DNA from 2 places in the Clostridium sp. LBM24168 genome. Region 2 is predicted to be linked to the other one. Evidence: predicted binding sites of a transcription regulator. Region 2 holds the regulator's gene; the other holds the start of a gene.
What was found. Region 2 encodes HrcA, which represses chaperone genes, less so after heat shock. Its sites were predicted from a motif close to TGTTAGCACTCNNNNNNNNNGAGTGCTAACA; they were not measured.
Positions count from the first base shown of each region.

Region 1 (7,682 bases), 1.2 Mb from region 2:
AAAATCACCTCCCTGTATTTTAATTATACCAAATAATAAGGCCAGATGGATATAATATCCTCTCTGGCTTTCATTTTTTCATCATAATACGTTATTTAATCAGGCAGCATACATCATTTGCAAACTGTACTGGATCTTCGACAGGAAGTCCTTCAATTAAAAGTGCCTGATTATACAAAAGATTAGAGTACATCTTTAATTTTTCCTTGTCTTCTGAAAATGCCTTCTTGATGGCTTTGAACATCTCATGGTTTGTGTTTATCTCCAGGATCTTATCAGCCTTGATATTTTGATTATTAGGCATCATATTGAGTACTTTCTCCATTTCAATTGAAAGCTCTCCTTCATTTGACAGGCAGACAGGATGAGTTTTTAATCTGTTTGATGCTCTGACCTCCTTGACTTTGTCCTTTAAAACATCCTTCATGAAATCAAACAATTCTTTATTTTCCTCAGTTTCCTTTTTACTTTCCTGGTCATCTGAATCAAATCCTAAATCCTTGCTTGAAACGGATTTGAACTCTTTTTCCTTGTATTTCATAAGCATTTTTATTGCAAATTCATCCACATCATCCGTAAAATACAGTATTTCAAAGTTCTTGTCTTTAACTAATTCCGTTTGTGGAAGCTTCTCAATTTTCTCTATGTTCTCACCAGCTGCATAATATATATATTTCTGGTCTTCCTTCATACGGGAAACATATTCATCTAAACTTACAAGTTTCTTTTCAGTAGAAGAATAGAACATAAGCAGGTCCTGAAGTACATCCTTGTTGGCTCCAAATTCCGAATAAACACCATATTTCAGCTGTTTTCCAAAGCTGTTGTAAAACTCAATATATTTATCCCTGTCATTTTTCATCATGAGGAGAAGCTCGCTCTTTATTTTATCTTTTATTTTCTTAGCAATAAACTTGAGTTGTCTGTCATGCTGGAGAAGTTCCCTTGAAATATTGAGAGAAAGATCCGCTGAATCAACCAACCCCTGAACAAAACTAAAATAATCTGGCAGCAAATCTGCACATTTTTCCATTATCAAAACTCCATTGGAATACAACTCCAATCCTTTTTCAAATTCCTTTGTATAAAAATCATAAGGCGCTTTTGCAGGAATAAAAAGCAATGTAGTATAACTAACCATACCTTCCACTTTGGAGTGTATAACCCTAAGCGGTTTCTCATATCCAAAATGTTTATCCTTGTAGAACTGCTCATAATCTTCAGACTTGAGCTCATTCTTGTTTTTTCTCCAGATGGGAACCATGCTGTTTAAGGTTTCATCCTCAAAATAATCTTCATATTCCTTGTCATTATCTTTTTTTGGCCTGCTCTTTTTTACCATCATCTTTATAGGATATTTTATAAAATCGGAATATTTTTTTACCAATGATTGAATTTTATATTGATCCAAAAATTCATCATATTTTTCATCTTCAGTATTTTCCTTGATTTTTAACGTAATTTCAGTACCTATATTTTCCTTTTCACAAGTTTCTATATCATAGCCTTCCACACCTCTCGATTCCCATTTATATGCCATATCTGAATCGATTGAACGGCTCTTCACGGTTACTGTATCAGATACCATAAAAGCAGAATAGAATCCAACTCCAAATTGTCCTATTATATCTACTCCATCTTTTATTTCATTCTCATTTTTAAAGGTCAGTGATCCACTTTTTGCAATGGTTCCAAGATTGTTTTCAAGTTCATCCTTTGTCATGCCTATTCCCGTATCTGTAATGGTAAATGTCCTATTGTCTTTATCAACTGTAATTCTAATGTAGAAATCATCTTTGTTAAAATTTACATTTTCATCTACAAGTGAGCGATAATAACTTTTATCAATTGCATCACTTGCATTTGATATGAGCTCTCTTAGGAATATCTCCTTGTTTGTGTAAATAGAATTAATCATTAAGTCAAGCAGCCTTTTCGATTCTGCTTTAAATTGTTTTGTAGCCATTCTATCATTTCCTTTCAATATAATAAATATAATAAAACCACGCTTGTCTTTTTGGGTCAGCATGGTTTATTTATTATCATTTCTGTTAGCACTTCATATAATTGAGTGCTAATTTTATTTTAGCAATTATTTTTTCTTTGTCAAGACTATTCTCTGTCTTTTTCAGTAAGTTGTATCATTTCCTCTCTTGTTTTACTCATTTCCTCCAGCTTATCTTTAATATTATTCAGACTGCTAAGTAATTTGTTGTTCTTTTCAGATATTCCCTGCATACTTCCTGCACTGTCTGTAAAATTTTGTGCCATTTCATTTATAACTTTTACTATTCCTTCAATAAAAACCTTCAATTCCTCAGATGAAGCACTGAAATTATTCATAAATCCATTTATTGTACCAGCATCTTCTAAATATTTTGAGGATGCTCCTTCAAATTTATCGTAATCCTGTGTAACTTCTGTAGATATATAATTTAATGCACTTTTAGAACCATCTACCAGCCTTTTTACAGAATCTACTACCGAATCAACTATTGTCTTTATATTTCCTGCCGTTTCACCAGATTGTTTTGCAAGTTCCTTTACTTCATCCGCCACTACTGAAAATCCTCTTCCGGCCTCACCTGCTCTTGCAGCTTCTATGGATGCATTTAAAGCCAATAAATTAGTCTGTTCGGTTATATCAATTATTGCTTCTGTAAGTTTATTTATTTCATTTACAGACTTACTGTCTTCTATTGCACTTTCTATGTCCTTTCTTATCTTTATGTAGATATCACTTGATCTAGTTCGTGATTCTTTAGTTGATTTCTGAAGTTTCTTTCCCTCTTCAGAAAATTCTTCAGCGAATTTGGCACCTTCTTTTGCCTTGTTTGCTATATCTTTTACTGCATTGCCCATCTCACCTGAAGATGCTGCTATTTCTTCTGCAGATGCTGAATTTTCCTCTAAACTTGCGGATACATTTTCTATTGCTCCAGTGGATTCATTCAGATTTTCTTCCAGTTCACCGATAAAAGATTTTATGCCCTTTACTTCTTCACCTATCCTGTTTACTAATGTTGTTCCATTAGTTATAACATCTTTCAAATGATTCTCGGCTATTTCATTAAAATCCTGCTCCACCTGATTTACTGCCAAAAATTTCTTTGAAAATAGAATAGACCCTACTATACTGGAAACAATTCCTATAACAAGCATTATTGAAATTATCGACACCGAAACCTCTTTAAAAGCAAACACCGAGAAAATTATCATGGGTATCATGACAATCATAAAGATAGATATTACCGCTTTTTTTGTCAAATTCATTCCAAATTCACTCCTTTAAACTATAAGCTGACTAATTATCGTCAATATTGGATAGAATCTTTATATCTTTCATCTAGAAATTTCCCATGGATTTTCTTTTCCCTCCATAAATAAAATACAGCTTAAAATTGAATGTTCTACCATATCCGATACAGCTTGATCCGTATAAAAAGCAGTATGTGGTGTAATAATAACATTAGGCATAGACTGCAGAATTGCAAGTTCTCTATTATTAATAATTTCACCTTTCATATCACTATAATAAATGCTTTCTTCATTTTCAATTACATCCAGTGCTGCCCCTCCTATTTTTTTATTCTGAATTCCATCTATAAGATCATCGGTATCAATAAGTAATCCTCTTGCGGTATTTACAACAATCACACCCTTTTTCATAAGGGAAATAGATTCCCTATTTATCATGTGACGATTATTCTTTGATGCAGGTACATGGAGTGTAATAATATCGCTATTCATAAAAAGTTCCTTTAAGGAAACATATTCTGCATATTGTTTTACTTCCTTGTTCTCATATAAGTCATAGGCCAAAAATTTGCATCCAAATCCAGACAAATGCTTTATTACAGTTCTTCCAATTTTTCCTGTTCCAATAACACCTACAGTCATATTCCCCATTTCTCTTCCCCTAAATCCCTTAAGGGAATAATCCTGCATACTGCTTCGACCCAGTATAAGCTTCATTTTTCGCAATATCATAAACATCAGCATAATTGCATAATCGGCTACACTACTTGGAGAATAGGTTACATTTCCTGCCTGCATCCCCAATTCTTTTACTTTTTTCATATCTATGTGGTCATATCCTATTGTCCTTGTAGATATGAACTTTACTCCTACTTTATTAAGTTTTTCAATTACTCTTCCAGGAACAGGACTTGAAATAATACTGATACATTCAAATCCTTTTGCAAGATTTGCATTGTCCATATTCAGTGTTTCTTTACAGAATTCTATTCCAACATTATATTTTTTACTGAATTTGGCAAAGTACTCTTCTTCATCTTTTCTATAACTATATACGAATATATTCATCAAACTTAAACTTCCTTTCAACCACTATTAACACTATGTAATTATTTATATTATAACTCACTTTGATTCAATATGAAAATTATGTCGGTCATTTTCCTGTTTCCCTCTGGATTTAAATGAACACCGTCCATATAGTATTTTTTGTCCCCTCCTCCATTTTTCTTTAGGAACAAGGAAAAAAAATCTAGAATTCTTATGTTATAATTTAATGAAAATTTTTTTAGATAATAGGAAAGCTCTTTTATATCAAAATTCATATTGTCAAAATCAGTTATATTTCCCCAATTTTTTTTTGCTGTTTCAGTGCATATAGGTATGGGAAGCCCTATTATAGGTATTATATTATTATACATGATTTGAAAAATTATTGATGTAATATTTGCCATGACCTGCTGCACAGGAAGTTTCCATACAAAATCATTTGTTCCTCCCATAATTATTGAATAAGTTGGATTTTCTAAAATAACATCCCTATACACTCTCGAAAGCATACCCGCCGAAGTATCACCTGATATTCCTTTGTTTACAACCTCAACTTTTAATTTTTTTTCTAGAAGAGAAGTCCACACTTCACTCCTTTTTAATCTATATCCATAAGTAACACTATCCCCTAGACACACTATCTTCATATCCTATACCTCCTATATTAAAAATATACTAAGCCCCAACAAAATTAAGCAGGGCTTAGTATATTTTAAATTAAAATTTAATTTACCATATTAAGTGATCGCTTTTCCACAGCCAGTGCAGCCTCTTTGAAAGCTTCTCCTATTGTAGGATGAGCATGTACCGTAGTAATTATCTCCTCTACAGTAGCTTCAAGTTTCAAAGCAAGTGCCCCTTCAGTTATAAGATCCGTAGCTCTAGGTGCAAGAATATGAACACCAAGTATTTCTTCTGTTTCTTTATCTGCAATTATTTTTACAATTCCATCAGTATCACCTGATATCATTGCTTTTCCATTAGCAGAAATAGGGAAAATACCAATTTTATAATCTACTCCACTTTCCTTTGCTTTCTCCTCGGTAATTCCAACAGAGGCTATTTCTGGTTTTGTATAGACACAAGCAGGTACAGTTTTATAATCCATAGTGACGGACTCTCCTGATATATTTTCAGCAGCTACAACTCCCTGCTCTGAAGCAACATGGGCAAGCATATTTTTCCCTGTACAGTCACCTATTGCATATATATTTCTAATGTTCGTCCTCATCTGATCATCTACACATACATGTCCTTTCTCAGTCCTGATTCCAATTTTTTCTGCCTCAAGCCCTTTTAGATTAGGACGCCTTCCAATAGCTACAAGGACTTTGTCCGCCTGTACATTCAAGTTATCATTCTGTCTTGTAAAACTAACCTCGAAACTTCCAGCATTATTTTTTATTTCAGTAACCCTACATCCTGTATTTATACTGACACCTTTCGCTGACAGCTTCTTCGAGATTATATCCGAGATCTGTCTGTCTATAGGAGGAAGAACAAATGGCAGCATTTCCAAAATTGTTACCTTGCTTCCAAGTTCACTAAATAGTGTTGCAAACTCAATTCCAATTACTCCACCACCTATAATCGCAATTGACTCTGGTATTGATTTAAGATTTAAAGCTGCTGTACTGTCCAAAACACCATCCAGTTTCACACCAGGTATTGGTGGTATAAACGGTACTGATCCTGTAGAAATTATAGCATCATCAAAGTCAACTTTATCTATGCTTCCATCTTTCTTTACAACTGAAACAGAATTCTGCGATTCAAATGCGGCGGTGCCTTCAACTACTTTTACTTTATTTGCAGATAGAAGACCTTTTACACCTGAAACAAGCTTTTTAGTTATCTTCTCCTTCCTCTTCTGAACATTATTCCAATTTATAATTGCAGAGCTCACTTCAATTCCAAATTCACTGCTATTTTTAATTTCACTGAACAACTCTGCAGAATGGAGCAAGGCTTTTGTTGGTATACACCCTACATTAAGACATGTTCCTCCAAGTTTTTCCTTCTCAACTAGTGTAACTTCATTTCCAAGTTGTGCTGCACGAATTGCGGCTATATATCCTCCAGGTCCACCTCCTATTACAAGTACCCTTTTTGATATACTTCTATCACCATCTTCCTTTTCATCCTTATGTTCTTTCTTTAAATTTTTTTTCTCACTTTCTGCTCCAGTTTTACCCAGCAGATTTGAAATATCCTCATCCTTTTCTGCAATTATAGCCACCGGAGCAAGGCATTTTGCGGACTCACCTTCTTTGACAAGTATCTTTCTAAGGACTCCGCTTCCCTTGGCCTCTACTTCATTTGTAAGTTTGTCAGTAGTTACATCAAATAGGATTTCACCCTTTTTAACTTCTTCTCCCTCTTTTTTATGCCAGGTTTCTATCTCTCCCTCTGTCATTGTTAATCCAAGCTTCGGCATTACCTCAATGCAGCTCATTAAAATCCCTCCTAAGTCAAATTTTATAAAAGCAACAATTCTGGCTTTTCTATATATTCTTTAATCTTCTGTAAAAACTTTGCCGCATAGGCACCATCTATTGCCCTATGATCCGCTGTGAGGGATAGCTTCATAAGCGGTTTTACAACTATTTTTCCATCCTCTACTACTGGAGTTTCAACTATTCTATTGACTCCAAGAATAGCAACTTCCGGTTGATTTATAATAGGAGAAAAAGTATCTATACCAAACATTCCAAGATTTGTTATGGTAAATGTTGCTCCCGTCATATTATCAGGGCTGAGATGATTGTTCTTTGCTTTTTTAACGAGTTCTTCAAGTTCAATGGTTATTTCTTTAAGTCCCTTTATATCAGAATCCTTCACCACAGGAACTATTAATCCCTCATCCAGCGCAACGGCTATCCCCATATTTACATAGTTTTTCAATATAAATTTGTTCTCGGATACAGAACAATTGGCAAGCGGAAATTGTTTCAGAGTAGTTGAGACTATTTTTATTAGAAAATCAGTATAGGTTATCTTCATAATCTCCTTTAGTTTATTTTTAAATCTCTTAAGCTCCGAAATATCAACAGTCATATCATAAGTAACAGTAGGTGATACTTTAACACTCTCACTCATTCTTTCGGCAATTACCTTTCTCATAGGTGACATGTTTACTACTTTTTCACCGCGGCTCTGAACTGGAATCTGAACCTGCTGTTCAGATTTCTCCTTAACTGCTCCATTATCTTTATCAAGCTTTCCAGCGGCTTCCAGTACATCTTTTTTCATTATTCTACCTTGCTTATCTATGCTATTTAAATCAACATTTAATTTTTTAGCAAGCTTTGCAGCAACAGGTGATACCTTTATTCTATTGTTATCGATATACCCTTCAATGTCCTTCTTTGTTA
Region 1 is NZ_CP196861.1:1,624,489-1,632,170, forward strand. It holds gene htpG (molecular chaperone HtpG) at 92-1,966, opposite strand; gene ACSVC9_RS08035 (methyl-accepting chemotaxis protein) at 2,113-3,273, opposite strand; gene ACSVC9_RS08040 (D-isomer specific 2-hydroxyacid dehydrogenase family protein) at 3,343-4,326, opposite strand; gene ACSVC9_RS08045 (GDSL-type esterase/lipase family protein) at 4,377-4,955, opposite strand; gene lpdA (dihydrolipoyl dehydrogenase) at 5,033-6,763, opposite strand; gene ACSVC9_RS08055 (2-oxo acid dehydrogenase subunit E2) at 6,787-7,682, opposite strand, start outside.
Region 1: the regulator HrcA is predicted to act here: its motif matches at 2,050-2,080, upstream of htpG (molecular chaperone HtpG).

Region 2 (7,682 bases):
GTTGAAATACCACAGGAAGCTTTTATGGCTATTTTAAAGACGGAGGATTAGTGATGTTTTAATGGAACTATATAAATATGGAACCAATTTAAAAAAGGGCATATCACTATATGTACACATGCCCTTTTGCTGCAAAAAATGTCTGTATTGTGATTTCACATCCTTTAGTGGAATTGAAGGATTAATGTCAAAATACTCCATGGCTCTTGCTAAAGATATAAGCAATTTGTCAAAGATGAAAATAAAAAGTATATTTATAGGAGGTGGTACACCTACTTATATGAATATAAGTTCATGGAGAAATATATATGGTTCTATAGTAAATCTTAAAACTATTGAAAATATGGAATTCACTGTAGAAGGAAATCCAGGAAGTCTTACAGAAGAAAAATTAAGATTTTTAAAGAAAATAGGAGTTAACAGATTGAGCATTGGCCTCCAGGCATGGCAGAATCATATACTTAAAAATCTGGGAAGAATACATACTGTGGAAGAGTTTATAGAAGGATATAATCGTGCTAGAAAACTTGAATTTTTAAATATAAATGTGGACTTGATGTTTGGGATTCCTGGTCAAGAGGTTTCAGATTGGGAAGAAACTCTAAAAAATGTAGTGAAATTGCAACCAGAGCATATATCCTGCTATAGTCTTATAATTGAACCAAATACTCCATTTTATAATATGTACAGGAGAGGATATATTGAGCTCCCAAATGAGGATAAAGAAAGGAGAATGTATGATTTTGCCCTAGATTTTTTGAATTCAAAGGGATATGAACAATACGAGATCTCAAATTTTTCAAAGAAGGGATTCAAGTGTGTCCACAATTTAACATACTGGAATCTTCAAGAGTATATTGGATGTGGGTTAGGTGCCTGTTCATATTTAAATGGGTACAGGTATAGAAAATCAAGGAATATAGAACAATATATAAAAGAAGCAGAAAAAAATAAATTTATTAAATATGATCTTCATAAAAATTCCATAGAAGATGATATGGAAGAATTTATATTTATGGGGCTTAGGAAGCTTAGTGGAATATCCATATCTGAATTTGAACTGAGGTTCAAAGTAGACATATATTCCATATATAAAAATGTTATAAATAAGCATATAAAATTTGGAACATTAATTAGAGAAGGAGATAGGTTGTACTTGAGTAGAAGGGGAATACAGGTATCAAATAGTGTTATGTGTGAGTTTATTTTGACTTCATAGATAAATGATGTAGATATCAAAAGGAAACTTGAGTATTTTCTATAAATATTTGTTTAAATTTAATATATTGTGAAATCTGTCTATATAATACACATTGTATATAGTTGACAAAAAAAAATATCAGTGATATTTTTTAATCATGGTAGTTAGCACTCAACGATAGCGAGTGCTAATAAAAAGGTGATGATATGGAAATGGATGAAAGAAAAATAAAAATACTTCAGGCAATAATAAATGATTATATAAAAACTGCGGAGCCTGTGGGATCCAGGACCATAGCTAAAAAGTATAATCTGGGAATAAGTTCAGCTACTATAAGAAATGAGATGGCTGATCTTGAAGATATGGGGTACTTAGAGCAACTTCACAGTTCTTCAGGAAGGAAGCCGTCAAATAAGGGGTATAGGCTTTATGTTGATAAATTAATGCAAATACCAAATCTTAGCGAAGAGGAAATGTACGAAATAAAAAGACAAATTTTAGACAGTGCAATTTTTGAGATGGATAGGGCAATAAGACAGGCAACTCTTCTGCTGGCTGAATTGACTAAACTTACATGCATAGTAAGAACGCCATCTGTAAGTAGGAGTTATATAAAACATATGCAGCTTATAAATATGGAGTTCAACAATAATATACTGTTAGTATTGGTTACAGACAGTGGTGTTATAAAAAATAATGTAATAAAAGTTAAAAAAAATGTCTCTGATAAAGTCCTTACAAAGCTTAGCAATCTTCTCAACAATAGACTGAGAGGGCTAAACAGTGAACAAATAAATTTAGAGGTAATAAATAATATAAAAAATGATTTAAAAGGCTACGAAGATATATTTAATGCAATAATTCCTGTGCTATACGAAAATCTGAGAAGCGCAGATAATTCTGATATATATATGCAAGGTACTGTAAATATATTTAATTATCCGGAATACAAGGATGTTGAAAAAGCAAGAGAGTTTTTATCAATGCTTGATAATAAAGATAAGGTCAATGAACTTTTAAATGATTCATCAAATATTTCAGTGAAGATTGGCAGTGAAAATTATATAGAAGGGGCAGAAGACTGTAGTGTTGTATCAACAGTTTATAATTTAGGCAGTAAGCCTATAGGAAAGATTGGATTGATAGGCCCTACAAGAATGCCTTATTCAAAAGTCATATCTGTATTGTCAAATGTAGTTAGGGAATTGAATTATATTTTGACTAATACTTATTTTGATGATGATTGAATTCTATGTAGGCCTGCCTTTAATATAAATATTAAATTGAGATTGGAGGAAACAATCAGATGTTTAAAAAGAAGGATGATATTAAGGCCAATAATATTGAAGAAGATGAAAACTTGGAAAAAAATTCAGAAAAAGATTTAGATAAGTCTGAATGTAATGAGGAAGTAGGAGTTTCTGAAGAGTATGAGGAATACAATGAAGAAGGAAGTAATGAAGAAAATAATGATAGTAAGAAAAAATCAGCTAATATCCAAAGTATAGAAGATCAAAAACTAATAAAAAGTTTAAAAGATAAGAACAAAAATTTAAAAGATGAAAATAATAAGATTAAGAGTGAATTTGAAACTCTAAAAGACAGATTATCAAGAACAGTTGCAGAGTATGATAATTTTAGGAAAAGAACAGCCAAAGAAAAAGAAAAGATATATACTGATGTTTGTGAGGATGTACTTAAGGAAGTACTTCCGGTACTTGATAATTTGGAAAGGGCTGTTTCAATAGAAGGAAATGCGGAAGATCTGAAAAAGGGTATAGAAATGACAATGAAACAATTTAATGATGCTTTAAGGAAATTGGATGTTGAAGAAATTCCAGTGGATAGTGGATTTGATCCGCATCTACATAATGCAGTTATGCATATAGAAGATGAAAAATATGATAAAAATTCCATCGTAGAAGTATTTCAGAAAGGATATAAAAAGGGAGATAAGGTAATAAGATACAGCATGGTTAAAGTTGCAAATTAATACAAAATATAAATAATTTATTAAGGGAATTTTGAAGTTAGTCAATTTAGGAGGTAAGTTAACATGTCAAAAATAATAGGTATTGATTTAGGTACAACAAATTCCTGTGTTGCCGTTATGGAAGGTGGAGATCCTGTAGTTATAGCAAACTCGGAAGGGGCAAGAACAACTCCATCCGTTGTTTCATTTCAGGCAAATGGAGAAAGACTTGTAGGACAGGTGGCAAAAAGGCAGGCAATAACAAATCCTGATAAGACAATAATGTCAATAAAGAGACAAATGGGAACAGACCATAAGGTAGATATAGATGGAAAACAGTATACACCGCAGGAGATATCTGCAATGATACTTCAAAAAATAAAATCTGATGCAGAGGCATATTTGGGAGAACCTGTTACTGAAGCGGTTATAACAGTACCAGCATATTTTAATGACAGCCAAAGACAAGCAACCAAAGACGCAGGTAAAATTGCAGGACTTAATGTAAGAAGAATAATAAATGAACCTACAGCAGCTTCTCTTGCATATGGACTTGATAAAACTGAAACGAGTCAGAAGATATTTGTTTATGACCTTGGCGGTGGTACTTTTGATGTATCCATACTTGAACTTGGAGATGGGGTATTTGAAGTTAAAGCAACAAATGGAGATACACGTCTAGGCGGTGATGATTTTGATCAGAAGATAATAGATTATATAGCAGATACATTCAAAGCTGAAAATGGAATAGATTTGAGAAATGACAAGATGTCACTTCAAAGGTTGAAGGAAGCGGCTGAGAAAGCTAAAATTGAATTATCATCATCTATGCAAACAAATATAAATCTTCCTTTTATTACAGCAGATGCTACGGGTCCAAAGCACATAGATATGAATCTGACAAGGGCAAAATTCAATGAACTGACTCAAGATTTGGTTCAGAGGACAATAGAACCTATGAAGAAGGCATTAAGCGATGCTGGACTTACAATAAATGATATAAACAAGATTATATTAGTTGGTGGTTCTACAAGAATTCCTGCAGTTCAGGAAGCTGTTAAGAATTTTACAGGAAAAGAACCATCAAAGGGAGTAAATCCTGATGAATGTGTAGCTGTAGGTGCAGCTATCCAGGCAGGAGTTCTAACAGGAGATGTAAAAGATGTATTGTTGCTTGATGTTACACCTCTTACACTTGGTATTGAAACTTTAGGAGGAGTTGCTACTCCGCTTATTGAAAGAAATACTACGATACCGACTAAGAAGAGCCAGGTGTTTTCAACGGCGGCAGATGGTCAGACTTCTGTTGAAATTCATGTAGTTCAGGGTGAAAGACAGATGGCCGCCGACAATAAAACTCTTGGAAGATTCACGCTTTCAGGTATAGCACCAGCTCCAAGAGGAATTCCTCAAATAGAAGTTACATTTGATATAGATGCAAATGGCATTGTAAATGTATCTGCTAAAGATAAAGGAACTGGAAAGGAAGCAAATATAACAATTACTGCTTCTACTAATTTGAGTGATGATGAAATAGATAAAGCTGTTAAGGATGCAGAAAAATTTGGCGAGCAGGATAAAAAGAGAAAAGAATCTATAGAAATCAAAAACAATGCGGATCAGGCGCTTTACCAAACTGAAAAGACATTAAAGGATCTTGGTGATAAAGTATCTGCAGAGGATAAGAAATCTGTAGAAGACAAAATGGATGCTTTGAAAAAAGTCAAAGATGGGGATGATATGGATGCCATAAAGAAAGCCACCGAAGATTTGACACAGACATTTTATGGCATTTCATCCAAGATATACAGCCAGAATGCTCAGTCAGGTCCAAATCCGGGAGCAGGTCCAAATCCGGAAGCAGGCTCAAATCCAGGGGCAGACAACGGTAATGCAGGAAAAAATGATGGCAATGTAGTTGATGCAGATTATAAAGTGGATGATGATAAATAGTATTTTCTCTTCACGATTATATAATAAATGTGTATAATGGTAATAGTTAAGGGATGAGTTCTTTACTCTTCCCTTAATTTAAGTAAAACTTAATTATTCTAGGAAATTTAGTATGTTTTCATTAGGTGGTGAAGTATAAAAATGGCAAATAAAGACTACTATGAGGTATTGGGACTTCATAAGGGCGCGAGTGATGATGAAATAAAAAGAGCTTTTAGAAAGATGGCTTTAAAATACCACCCGGATAGAAATCCAGATAATAAGGAAGCTGAAGCGAAGTTTAAAGAAATAAATGAGGCTTATCAGGTTCTATCAGATCCACAAAAAAAGGCACAATACGACCAGTTTGGTACAACTGATTTTGGTGGTGCAGGAGCACAGGGAGCAGGCTTTGGAGGATTTGATTTTTCGGATCTTGGTGGTTTTGGAGATATATTTGATTCGTTTTTTGGAGGCGGTGGATTTTCTCATGGAAGTAGCAGAAGAAGAAATGCACCAGAAAAAGGAGCAGATCTTGAATATACTCTTAATCTGACTTTTGAAGAAGCAGCTTTTGGAGTAAAAAAAGAGATAACTATAAATAAAAATGAGACTTGTGAACACTGCCATGGTACAGGAGCCAAACCGGGCACAAAACCGCATACTTGCGACAAATGTGGTGGAACAGGTCAAATAAGGACACAGAGGAATACTCCTCTTGGAAGTTTTGTAAGCATGAGTACCTGTGATAAATGCGGTGGATCTGGAACTATAATAACTGAACCGTGTCCTCACTGTAAGGGTAAGGGAAAGGTAAGAAAGCGTAAAAGAATAAATGTAAATGTCCCAGCAGGAGTTGACAGTGGTAATATTATTCCTATAAGAGGACAAGGAGAAGCAGGTTCAAATGGAGGACCATCAGGTGACCTTTATATAAACATAAAGGTAAGTACTAGTTCTACATTTAAAAGAGAGGGATCTGATGTATATATAGATAGGCATATAAGCTTTGGGAAAGCAGTTCTGGGTACTACACTTAAGGTCCCAACTATAGACGGAGAAGTAAAATATGATGTTCCACCAGGAACGCAGTCTGGAACTGTGTTTAGACTTAGGGGAAAAGGTATAACGAGGGTAAATGGGCATGGCAGAGGAGATCAATATGTAAATGTAATAGTTGATGTTCCAAAGAATATAAGCCAAAAACAAAGAGAAATATTGATTGATTTTATGAAAGCCGGTGGTGAAACGATAGATGGAGAAAATGGAAAGGACACACTTATAAATAGGATAAGGCGTAAACTCTAATTGATAATATAAATTTATTGAAAAGTGGTGTATTATGGATAAAAATTGGATGGAAATTTCCATTGAGACTACTAGTGAAGCAGTGGAGGCAATTTCAGGAATATTGTATAATATAGGCGTTATCGGTATATCAATAGAAGATCCAGAAGATATTGAGTTTAAAAGGAAGAGCCCTGAAGACTGGGATTATTTTGATAATAGCCTTTTAAAAGTAAAGGACTATACATTGATAAAGGCATATTTCAAGAAAAATGAAAATTTTGAAGAGAGTTTAAATTATATAAAACAATCAATAGATAATCTATCAGAATTTAACATAGATAAAGGCAGTGGTTCAGTTAAGGTAAGAAAGGTAAATGAGGAAGACTGGGAGAACAATTGGAAAAAATATTATAAACCTACTAAGGTAGGGAGAAATATAGTGATTGTTCCAATATGGGAGAAGTATGAAAAAAAAGATGGTGATATAATAGTAAAACTGGATCCAGGGATGGCCTTTGGGACTGGAAGTCATGAAACCACAAGAATGTGTATTAAGCAATTAGAAAAACATGTAAATAGAGATTCTACTGTATTTGATATAGGAACTGGATCAGGCATACTTTCAATAACGGCAGCTAAGCTGGGAGCAAATCATGTTTTAGGTGTTGATCTTGATGAGGTGGCTGTGAAATCTGCCAGGGAAAATATAAAGTATAATGATGTTTCAGATATAGAAATATTTCATGGCAATCTTATGGATGTAATTCATGACAGAGCAGATATTATAGTTGCAAATATAATTGCTGATATTATAATACCATTGAGTGATCAGGTTAAATGCTTCCTGAATAAAAATGGAATTTTTATATCTTCTGGAATAATTGATGGAAGGCAATATGAGGTAATAGACAAATTGAAAAAATGTAATTTCAATATAGAAGAGATAAATAAAGATGGAGAATGGTTTTGTATAACTGCAAGGCTGGCTGATATATAAATTATATAGAAGAGGTTGTCTAAATGCATAAATTTTTTGTACCAGAAGAAAATATAATAGATGGTATGGCATACATTTCAGATGAAGATGTTAAGCATATATATAAAGTACTACGATTGAAAAAAAATGATGAAGTGGCAATAAATGATTGCTGTGGCCGTGAATTTTATGGAATAATATATAAAATAGATAGGGATAGGGTTCAGATAAAAGTAATGAAAGAACTTGATCTGAACAGTGAGAGCGATATAGAAATTCATTTATTTCAAGGATTTCCGAAGTCAAATAAA
Region 2 is NZ_CP196861.1:439,001-446,682, forward strand. It holds gene lepA (translation elongation factor 4) at 1-51, shown strand, start outside; gene hemW (radical SAM family heme chaperone HemW) at 62-1,219, shown strand; gene hrcA (heat-inducible transcriptional repressor HrcA) at 1,408-2,448, shown strand; gene grpE (nucleotide exchange factor GrpE) at 2,508-3,194, shown strand; gene dnaK (molecular chaperone DnaK) at 3,258-5,126, shown strand; gene dnaJ (molecular chaperone DnaJ) at 5,268-6,413, shown strand; gene prmA (50S ribosomal protein L11 methyltransferase) at 6,448-7,392, shown strand; gene ACSVC9_RS02145 (16S rRNA (uracil(1498)-N(3))-methyltransferase) at 7,416-7,682, shown strand, end outside.